Regions from separate parts of the Pseudomonas sp. LBUM1640 genome, predicted to be linked through region 1. Evidence: predicted binding sites of a transcription regulator. Region 1 holds the regulator's gene; each other region holds the start of a gene.

Region 1 (3,261 bases):
AAATTGCATTGAGCAGGTTCGCATCATCCGGGCGGCTTTCCAGCTCGACCAGTTGTTCGGACAGTTGCTCTAAAATTTCGCCGGCCTCTACAAGGAAATCCTGAAGGATTTCTTCATCGGCGCCGAAGCTCATGTGGGTGCTCCTTAGAAGCCTAAACTGGATAACAGGTCATCTACGTCATCCTGACCTGACATAACGTCTTCACGTTTATCGGCATGAATCTGCGGACCTTCACCCTTGGCGAGATGTTTTTGTGGATCTTTTTCCGAGAGGATCGCTTCGCGGTCATGTTCGATGCCGGCAAAACGATCAACTTGGCCGGCCATGAGCACCAATTTGAGCAGGTTGCTTTCCACTTCGGTGACCAGTTGGGTCACGCGCTTGATCACTTGACCGGTGAGGTCCTGGTAATCCTGGGCGAGCAGAATGTCATTGAGGTTGCTGGCAACCGTGCGGTTTTCCTGCTCGCTGCGCGACAAAAACCCGTCGACCCGACGCGCCAGTTCACGAAATTCTTCCGCGCCCACTTCCCGACGCATGAAGCGACCCCAGTCAACGCTCAGAGCCTGAGCTTCGGTGGCCATGCCATTGACCAAGGGCGTTGCGTTTTCCACCAGGTCCATGGTGCGGTTGGCCGCCGCCTCAGTCAGCCTGACCACGTAGGACAGGCGTTCGGTGGCATCGGTGATTTGCGAAATTTCTTCGGCCTGGGGCATATGCGGGTCAATCTGGAAATTGACGATCGCACTGTGCAGCTCGCGTGTGAGCTTGCCCACTTCCTGGTACAGGCCGCGGTCACGGGTCTGGTTGAGCTCATGGATTAACTGCACCGCGTCGCCGAACTGGCCTTTTTCAAGGCTTTCGACCAACTGGTGAGCATGCTTTTTCAGGGTCGATTCAAAATCGGCCTGCGATGATTCTTTATGCTCCATAGCTCCCCCGTGGCAGCATCAATGACCGATGCGTTCGAAGATTTTTTCGATCTTCTCTTTCAAGGCCAGTGCAGTGAATGGCTTGACCACGTAACCGTTAACCCCAGCTTGGGCGGCTTCGATGATCTGTTCACGCTTGGCTTCGGCGGTCACCATCAACACAGGCAAGCTGCGCAGCTTTTCATCGGCGCGCACGTGACGCAGCAAATCGATGCCGGTCATGCCCGGCATGTTCCAGTCGGTTACCAGAAAGTCGATGCTCCCGCTGTTGAGGATCGGAATCGCCGTAATGCCGTCATCCGCCTCGACCGTGTTGGTGAACCCAAGGTCACGCAACAGGTTTTTTATGATCCGCCGCATCGTTGAGAAGTCATCAACGATGAGGATTTTCATGTTCTTGTCCAATTCGACCTCCAAGCAGTCTTAAACGCGCCCAGCACCTGGACGCGCCATTTCAATCAACAGGCGTTACACAAAAAGGACTGCCCAGGGCACCACGGTACGAACCCGCGAAGGCGTGAAGCCTTCGCGGTAGCGTCTGCAGTGTCCCCACACTGCCTGTCAGCGCGCGCGCCACTCTCCCAATCGCCCCCGCAAGCGGGCTGCGCACTGGCTGTGCAACTGGCTGACACGTGATTCGCTGACCCCCAGGACCTCACCGATTTCCTTGAGGTTCAGCTCTTCGTCGTAGTACAGCGCCAACACCAGCCGTTCACGCTCCGGCAAATTGGCAATCGCTTCCGCCAACGCACTCTGGAAACGTTCATCTTCCAGATCGCGCGACGGCTCGAGATGTGCACTCGCGCCGTCCTCGTGCAGCCCTTCGTGTTCGCCGTCCTGCAACAGGTCGTCGAAACTGAACAGGCGGCTGCCCAAGGTATCGTTCAAAATCCCGTAGTAATCGTCGAGACTCAATTGGAGTTCGGCCGCAACTTCATGATCTTTAGCGTCACGACCGGTTTTTGCTTCAATTGCGCGAATTGCGTCACTGACCATTCGCGTGTTGCGGTGTACCGAACGCGGCGCCCAATCCCCTTTACGCACCTCATCGAGCATCGCGCCACGAATGCGGATACCCGCATACGTCTCGAAACTCGCACCTTTGCTCGCGTCGTATTTGGTCGACACTTCGAGCAAACCGATCATGCCGGCCTGGATCAGGTCTTCGACCTGCACGCTGGCTGGCAGGCGTGCCAGCAGGTGGTAGGCAATGCGCTTGACCAGGGGCGCGTAGCGCTCGATCAATTCGCCTTGGCTGTCACGTGCCGACTTTTTGTAAAGGTTGTAGCCGCTGGATGTCATAGCACCGGTCCTGCGCTCGTCTGATGCACCAATCGCTCGACGAAAAACTCCAGATGCCCCCGAGGGTTGGCAGGCAACGGCCAAGTATCGACCTTCTGGGCAATAGCCTTGAACGCCAGTGCGCATTTCGAACGAGGGAACGCTTCGTAGACTGCACGCTGCTTTTGCACAGCCTTGCGTACGCACTCGTCATAGGGAACTGCGCCAACGTATTGTAAGGCGACATCGAGGAAGCGATCCGTGACCTTGGTCAACTTGGCGAACAGGTTTCGCCCTTCCTGCGGGCTTTGGGCCATGTTGGCCAGCACGCGGAAGCGGTTCATGCCGTAGTCACGGTTAAGCAGTTTGATCAGCGCGTACGCGTCGGTGATCGAGGTGGGTTCGTCGCAGACCACCAGCAGCACTTCTTGCGCTGCGCGTACGAAGCTGACCACGGACTCGCCGATGCCGGCGGCGGTGTCGATCACCAGCACGTCGAGGTTGTCGCCGATATCGCTGAAGGCCTGGATCAGGCCGGCATGCTGCGCCGGGCTCAGGTGCACCATGCTCTGGGTGCCCGAGGCGGCCGGCACGATGCGAATGCCACCGGGGCCTTGCAGCAGCACATCGCGCAGCTCGCAGCGGCCTTCAATCACATCGGCAAGGGTGTGTTTGGGTGTCAGCCCCAGCAAAACGTCGACGTTCGCCAGGCCCAGGTCAGCATCCAGCAGCATGACGCGACGGCCAAGCTCTGCCAGGGCCAGGGACAAATTCACTGACACGTTAGTTTTTCCGACGCCACCTTTGCCGCCGGTCACCGCGATCACCTGTACGGGATGCATGCTGCCCATTTTATTTCTTTACCTTGTCTTGCTTAGACGCAGGCTACATGGCTTGGCCGCGTGAATCGCTTGCAGACCATCGATGTAGATACATTTCACGGCGCTCATCCTGCCCTCACCCCACCCGTTTTGCGGGGTTGTGGTAAAGGTCGGCGAACATATCGGCCATCGCTTCCTCGCTAGGCTCTTCTTGCATTTGCACGCT
Region 2 (3,261 bases), 2.1 Mb from region 1:
GCTGTCGACCAACTGCTTCAATCGGCTGGCCTGCTGGGACAGCGCGTCGCAGTCCTTGAGCGTTTCGTTGAGGTTGGCCACGCCCTGCTGGTTCAGCAGGTTGATCTGGTTGATGTCGACGTTGAGGGTTTCCACCACAGCGGTCTGCTCCTCGGTAGCGGCAGCCACCGACTGGTTCATGCCGTCGATCTCGACGATGCGTTGCGTCACGCTGACCAGGCGCTCACCGGCCTGGTTGGCCACTTCAACGCTTTCTTCGCTGGAGGTCTGGCTGGCGTTCATGGTGGTCACCGCTTCACGCGAACCCACTTGCAGCGAAGTGATCATCTTATGGATCTCTTCGGCGGACTCCTGGGTACGGTGAGCCAGGTTACGCACCTCATCGGCAACCACAGCAAAACCACGCCCGGCTTCCCCGGCACGAGCCGCTTCAATCGCGGCATTAAGTGCCAACAAGTTGGTTTGCTGGGAGATGCCTTTGATCACATCAAGGATGTGACCGATGTTGTCGGTGCTGGCGTTCAGGGTTTCGATCTGGGTGCAGGACAGGCTGATTTTTTGCGACAGCTGCGACATCGCCAGGATGGTTTGCTCCACCACCTTGCGCCCGTCGTCTGCCTGTTCACTGGCGCCACTGGCATGCTGCGAAGCATCGGCCGCGTTACGCGCGATTTCCTGAGTGGCGGCACCCAACTCGTTGATCGCCGCTGCCACGCTATTGGTGCGTGCACTTTGTTCGTCCGAGCCGATGATCGAGGCATTGGACGAGGCCATCACGCGCTGGGACAGATCGTGTACCTGCCGCGTTGCCGAAGACACCTCGGAGATGGACGCGTGGATACGCTCGACGAACTGGTTGAAGGCGCTACCAACCTCGCCAAACTCGTCCTTGCTGGTCACGTCCAAACGCCGAGTCAAATCACCCTCGCCTTGGGCAATGTCCTGCATGGCAATGCCCATGGTGGTCAGCGGGCGCAGCAGTACTTGAATCAACAGGCTCAAAAGCACGGCAATTGCGACAACCGCGATCAACATGGCGATCAATGCCGAAGTACGGAATTTGCCCAGCGGGGCGTAGGCTTTATCTTTATCGATCGACAGACCGATGTACCAATCGGCACCCGGCAAACCGCTGATCGGGGTGAACGAAAGGATACGGTCCTGGCCATTGAGGACAACGTCCTGGCTGACCTTTTCGATACGCAGGTTAATGCCTGGGTAGATATCCTTGAGGTTTTTCATCACCTGGTCCTGGTCAGGGCTGACAATGACCTGGCCGTCGGCGCTGACCAGAAATGCATGGCCGATGCCGCCGAAGTCCACCGAGTTGATGATCTTCACCAAGGTCTGCAGGCTCAGGTCGCCGCCGACGACACCCAGCAGTTCACCGTTCTTTTTGACCGGCAGGGCGATGGTTACGATCTGCCCGCCCACGGCTGCCATGTAAGGCGGGGTGAGCATGGTTTTATCGGCCGCCACCGCTTGCTTGTACCAAGGACGCTGCCGTGGGTCATAACCGTCGGGCATCTTGGCGTCAGGGCGCTGGGTGAATACACCGTTGGTTTGACCGACGTAGGTGAACTGGAAGTTCGAGGTGAATGCAGGCTGGTCGACCAGGCCCGGAAGGTCGGCAGCGCTGCCCTGGTGCGCTACGTTTTGCGCCAGGCTTTCGAGGACCAGGATGCGGCCACTGAGCCAGTTCTGCACACTGCTGGCCGTGAGTTCTCCCGATTGCTGGATGGACGACTCCAGGTTTTGTTTGATGGTGCTGCGCTGCAGGTAGTCGTTGTAAAGCGTGAATAACGCGAAAGCGAGAACCACGACGCCTGACGCGGCCAACAGAATTTTATGACTGAACTTAAGATTCATTTCATCGACTTCTTTTGCCAAAGGGGGATGAGCGTGCCGAGTGGAACATTCCATGTAACGGGATAGGCGGACTCTCTCGGACCGCTCTATTTCGGTGCACGCATGGCTCGTCAGGCTTTCGGCCACACTTAGAGAAATCTTAGAAATTTGTGAGATGCATCCTCTTTTTGAGTAGGAAACTGACCAACGGTACAAGCGCGGCGAGCTTTCTTGCGCACCATCGCTCGGGGCTTAGTGATTGATCATTGGCGCCGTGAAGAAATCGAACGCGCTTACCTCGAGTCCATCGCTCATCTGCCAGAAGCGTTGGCACCCAGCACCGAAGCGCGTGCGTTGGTGCTGGAACCTCTGGAGGCAATCGCCCGCCTTTTAGACGGCTTGAAGCCGAAAGTGCGTAAGGCGTTTCTATTGGCTCAGTGCGATGGGCTGGCGTACAAACAGATCGCGGAGCAAATGGGCGCCTGCATGCGCAATACGAGCACTGGCGCGAAGCTCACCAGCTATTCAGAGTCCTTTAACCCGAACTTTTATTCAGACAGCGCGGGCAATCCCCTGGCACCTACTAATGGGACACAGTGGGAGGCCGGCTTGAAGTATCAGCCGCCGGGAACCGACAACTTGTTTACGCCGTCCTGGTTGCGCATCGACCAGGAAAACCTGGCGACCAAGCTGCCACAGGAGAACTTCTATCGGGCTATAGGTGCTCAAGTGGCCGATAACTTGAAGTTTCTGGGCAGCTATACCTTTACCGACATCAAGTATTCCAAGTCGATGGTGAGCACGTTGAGCTCCACCGATAACCTGATCGAGAACAGGCACAATTCTCCGACCCAGGCGCCTCGTCATATGGCGTCGGTGTGGGGGGACTATAAGTTTGATAGTAGAGCCTTGGACGGCTTGCGGTTAGGGGGCGGGGTTCGATATGTAGGGTACAGCTGGGCAGATGCAGAGAACACGATGAAGGTGCCGGCCTAGACCTTGCTTGACGCGTCAGTAGGGTATGACTTGGGTAAAGTAGGGTTGAAGGGCGTGGATGTGCGGTTGAATGCCAACAACCTGACCAATGAGACCTATGTAGCGTCCTGTGCCAGCCTGAACTTCTGCTACCTGGGAGAAGAGCGTAACGTCAGTGCGACGGTAAGCTATCAATTCTGATCTTCTAATGTTTCCGAGAAGCCAGCGCCTAATTCCAGGCGCTGGCTTTTTTGTTGGCCGGCTGCATGGCTGGCCCGATGTGGCAGGCCTGGAAGAGCCTCACCTGCGTGCTTTCAGCGTGAATCTTTTGCTGGTCACTATCCCCCAAAACGACAAAACCCCTGTCTGCGTTAGCAGACAGGGGTTTCGGAATTTAATCTTGACGATGACCTACTCTCACATGGGGAAACCCCACAC
Region 3 (3,261 bases), 1.3 Mb from region 1:
TGCTGAATCAGTGCGGCAAGCTCAGTCGCTGAATGGCGTAGCAATGAATCCGAAAAAGACATCCGTGTTAGCCCAATACGTTCAAGTGCCTGGAGAATAACGCCTGTGGGCTGCCGGTTCATATCGATGATTGGGTCAGGAGCTTCCCGCAATCTTGTAGGGAAGATCCATCCCCCCTGGCCTATATCACTGACAGCAACGTACCGCCGAGGAATAACTGATCAAGCCAGAACACCTCGTGCAGCAGCACAATCACCCAAAACAGCACTTGGTACGACACCTTGCGCGTCTTGTGGCGGAACACCTGCTGGGCGATCAACGCGCCTGGCCATCCGCCCGCCAGCTCAACGGCGTGCAGGATATTCTCGCGAACGCGCGGGCCATCGGCCTGAGCCTTGCGCTTGTCGCCCCAGTACAGGAAAAACGCCACCACGCTGACCACGCCATAGGCCGCCAGCGGGATCACCGTCTCACCGCGATACCACACCAGTGCCGCGCCAAGCAGCGGCGCGGCGCACAGCAGCACAAAGATCAGCGCCTTCAGGCGCGGGTGCTGAATGTTCATGGCTTGACCGCAGACCAGTCGATCCAACCGAACTGCCAGGTCGCCAGGATCACCACGCCAAAGGCAATGCGATACCAGGCGAACGCCGCATAACTGTGGCTGGCGATGAACTTGAGCAAGGCCTTGACCGCAATCATCGCGAAGATGAACGAGGTGACAAAACCGATGGCGAACACCGGCAAGTCATCCGGCTGGAACAGGTGACGGTACTTGTAGCCCGAATACACCGCCGCACCGACCATGGTCGGCATGGCCAGGAAGAACGAAAACTCGGTGGCGGTCTTGCGCGACAGGCCGAACAGCAGGCCGCCGATGATGGTGGCGCCGGAACGTGAAGTGCCCGGAATCATCGCCAGGCATTGGGCCAGGCCGACCTTGAGCGCGTCTTTCCAGGTAATCTCGTCCACGGTTTGCGCGTGCACCGCATGCTGGCGGCGTTCAGCCCACAACATGATCACACCGCCCACCACCAGCGCGGTGGCCACGGTGATCGGGTTGAACAAGTAATGCTTGATCAGGTCGGCAAAAATCACCCCCAGCACAATCGCCGGCAGTACCGCGATCATCAGGTTAACCGTGAAACGCTGGGCATTGCGCTGGGTCGGCAAGCCGATGACCACGTCGAAGATCTTGCGCCGAAACTCCCAGACCACGGCCAGGATTGCGCCCAATTGAATGATGATGTTGAACGCTTCAAAGCGTTCACCGCCGAAGCCGATCAAGTCGGCGACGATGATCTGGTGGCCGGTGCTGGAAATCGGCAGGAACTCAGTCAGCCCCTCCACAACGCCAAGAATCAATGCCTGTATGGCGGTCCAAAAATCCATGCTTCCCCCAAAGGTCATGCGCGGTGGCATGCCTTGTCTGTCTTTTTAATGGTTCACTGACGCAAGCGCACTCAATTTCCGCTGCTGATTTTCAACATCGGTCTGCAAAAATTTCGTGAAAAATCAGGGAGTACTCAGGTTTTCCGATTACAGGCCGAAAGCCTATCAGACACGCTGGAATTGTCGATGCAGCACACAATTATAAAAAGCAGGGAGTGACAGGACGATGAACAGTTTGCGCAACATGTCGATCAGCCGCCGTCTGTGGCTGATCCTGATAGTCGCCGTGTTGATGCTGCTGACCTTGGGGCTGTTGATGCTCAAGCAGATCCACGGCGACCTCTACCAGGCCAAACGCCAGCAAACCCAGCACGTGGTGCAGACCGCCAGCGGCGTGCTGGCCTATTACCAGAATCTCGAAAAAACCGGCGTATTGACCCGCGACGTGGCGCAAAAACAAGCGCTCAGCGCGGTGCGTGGCCTGCGCTACGACCACGACGATTATTTCTGGATCAATGACCTCACGCCCGTGATGATCATGCACGCGGCCAACCCCAAGCTGGATGGCCAGAACCTCTCGGCGATTCGCGACCCGGATGGTTTTGCGGTGTTCAACGAATTTGTGATCCTGGCCAAGGCCAAGGGCGCTGGCATCGTCAACTATCGCTGGCCGAAGCCCGGCGCCGAAGCACCGGTGGAAAAAACCTCCTACATCCAACTGTTCGAACCCTGGGGCTGGATTATCGGCTCCGGCGTGTACGTGGATGATGTGCAGGCCGAGTTCAAAGGCCAGGTATGGAAAGCCTCACTGATTGGTCTGGGCATCGCGCTGGTGATGGCCGTGCTGGTGCTGCTGATCGCCCGCAGCATCGTGCAACCGTTGCAGGCGGCAGTGAACGCCATGGCCAATATCGCCAGTGGCGAAAGCGACCTGACGCGCAGCCTCGACACCCATGGGCGCGACGAAGTCACCCAGTTGTCCCAGCACTTCAATAGCTTTACCGCCAAGCTGCGCCAAGTGGTCGGCCAACTGCAGGTGTGCGCCAACGCGTTGGGCCAGTCGTCCACGGAGCTGGGCACCAATGCCAGCCAGGCGCATGACCGCAGCCAGCAACAGTCGCAGCAGATGGAGCTGGTGGCGACGGCGATCAATGAAGTGACCTACGGCGTGCAGGATGTGGCCAAAAACGCCGAGCATGCTGCCAGCGAAATGCGTGACGCCCAGGCCCAGGCGCAGCAGGGCCAGGTGAACATCGACGGCAGTTTGCAGCAGATCGACCAGCTTTCCAGCACCATCAGCCAGGCCGTTGAGGTGATCCGCACGCTGTCCAGCGAAAGCACGCAGATTGGTGGGGTGCTGGAAGTGATTCGCTCGATTGCCGACCAGACTAACTTGCTGGCCCTTAACGCCGCGATTGAAGCCGCGCGCGCCGGGGAACAGGGCCGCGGGTTTGCCGTGGTGGCCGATGAGGTGCGGTTGCTGGCTCAGCGTACGCAGAAATCCACGGCTGAAATCCAGGTGATGATCGAGCGTCTGCAAGGTCATTCGGAAGCGGCGGTGAAGGTGATCAGCGACAGCCACAGTGCGTCGCAACTGACCATTGAACAGGCTGGTCAGGCGGGTGCCAGCCTCACCGCCATTGGCCAGGCGTTGCGCAACCTTAATGGGCTGAATGCTTCGATTGCCAGCGCGACCTTGCAACAGGCGCATGTGGTGGAGGACATCAACCAGAACGTCACCCAGGCGGCGGGGTTGTCCCACAGCACCGCGTTGGCGGCGGAGCAGTCGAGTGTGGCGAGTGCGCAGTTGCGTGGGTTGAGTGAACAGCTGGGTGGGTTGCTGCGCCAGTTCAAGGTTTAGCGCTCACT

What was found. The regulator FliA, encoded in region 1, starts transcription of late flagellar genes. The targets are predictions, from matches to a motif close to CTAAAGTTTNNNNNNNNNNNGCCGNTAA.
Region 2: the regulator FliA is predicted to act here: its motif matches at 1,985-2,012, upstream of ACA065_RS00625 (methyl-accepting chemotaxis protein).
Region 3: the regulator FliA is predicted to act here: its motif matches at 1,526-1,553, upstream of ACA065_RS16305 (methyl-accepting chemotaxis protein).

The regions. Positions count from the first base shown of each region.
Region 1 covers NZ_CP166816.1:4,948,272-4,951,532, forward strand. The annotation lists gene ACA065_RS21700 (chemotaxis protein CheA) at 1-133, opposite strand, end outside; gene ACA065_RS21705 (protein phosphatase CheZ) at 145-933, opposite strand; gene ACA065_RS21710 (chemotaxis response regulator CheY) at 952-1,326, opposite strand; gene fliA (RNA polymerase sigma factor FliA) at 1,495-2,235, opposite strand; gene fleN (flagellar synthesis regulator FleN) at 2,232-3,065, opposite strand; gene flhF (flagellar biosynthesis GTPase FlhF) at 3,172-3,261, opposite strand, start outside.
Region 2 covers NZ_CP166816.1:126,888-130,148, reverse strand. The annotation lists gene ACA065_RS00625 (methyl-accepting chemotaxis protein) at 1-1,869, opposite strand, end outside; partial or broken gene ACA065_RS00620 (sigma factor-like helix-turn-helix DNA-binding protein) at 2,071-2,343, shown strand; partial or broken gene ACA065_RS00615 (TonB-dependent siderophore receptor) at 2,356-3,024, shown strand; rRNA gene rrf (5S ribosomal RNA) at 3,222-3,261, opposite strand, start outside.
Region 3 covers NZ_CP166816.1:3,646,126-3,649,386, forward strand. The annotation lists gene ACA065_RS16290 (amidase) at 1-62, opposite strand, end outside; gene ACA065_RS16295 (DUF1294 domain-containing protein) at 182-565, opposite strand; gene ACA065_RS16300 (undecaprenyl-diphosphate phosphatase) at 562-1,392, opposite strand; gene ACA065_RS16305 (methyl-accepting chemotaxis protein) at 1,619-3,253, shown strand.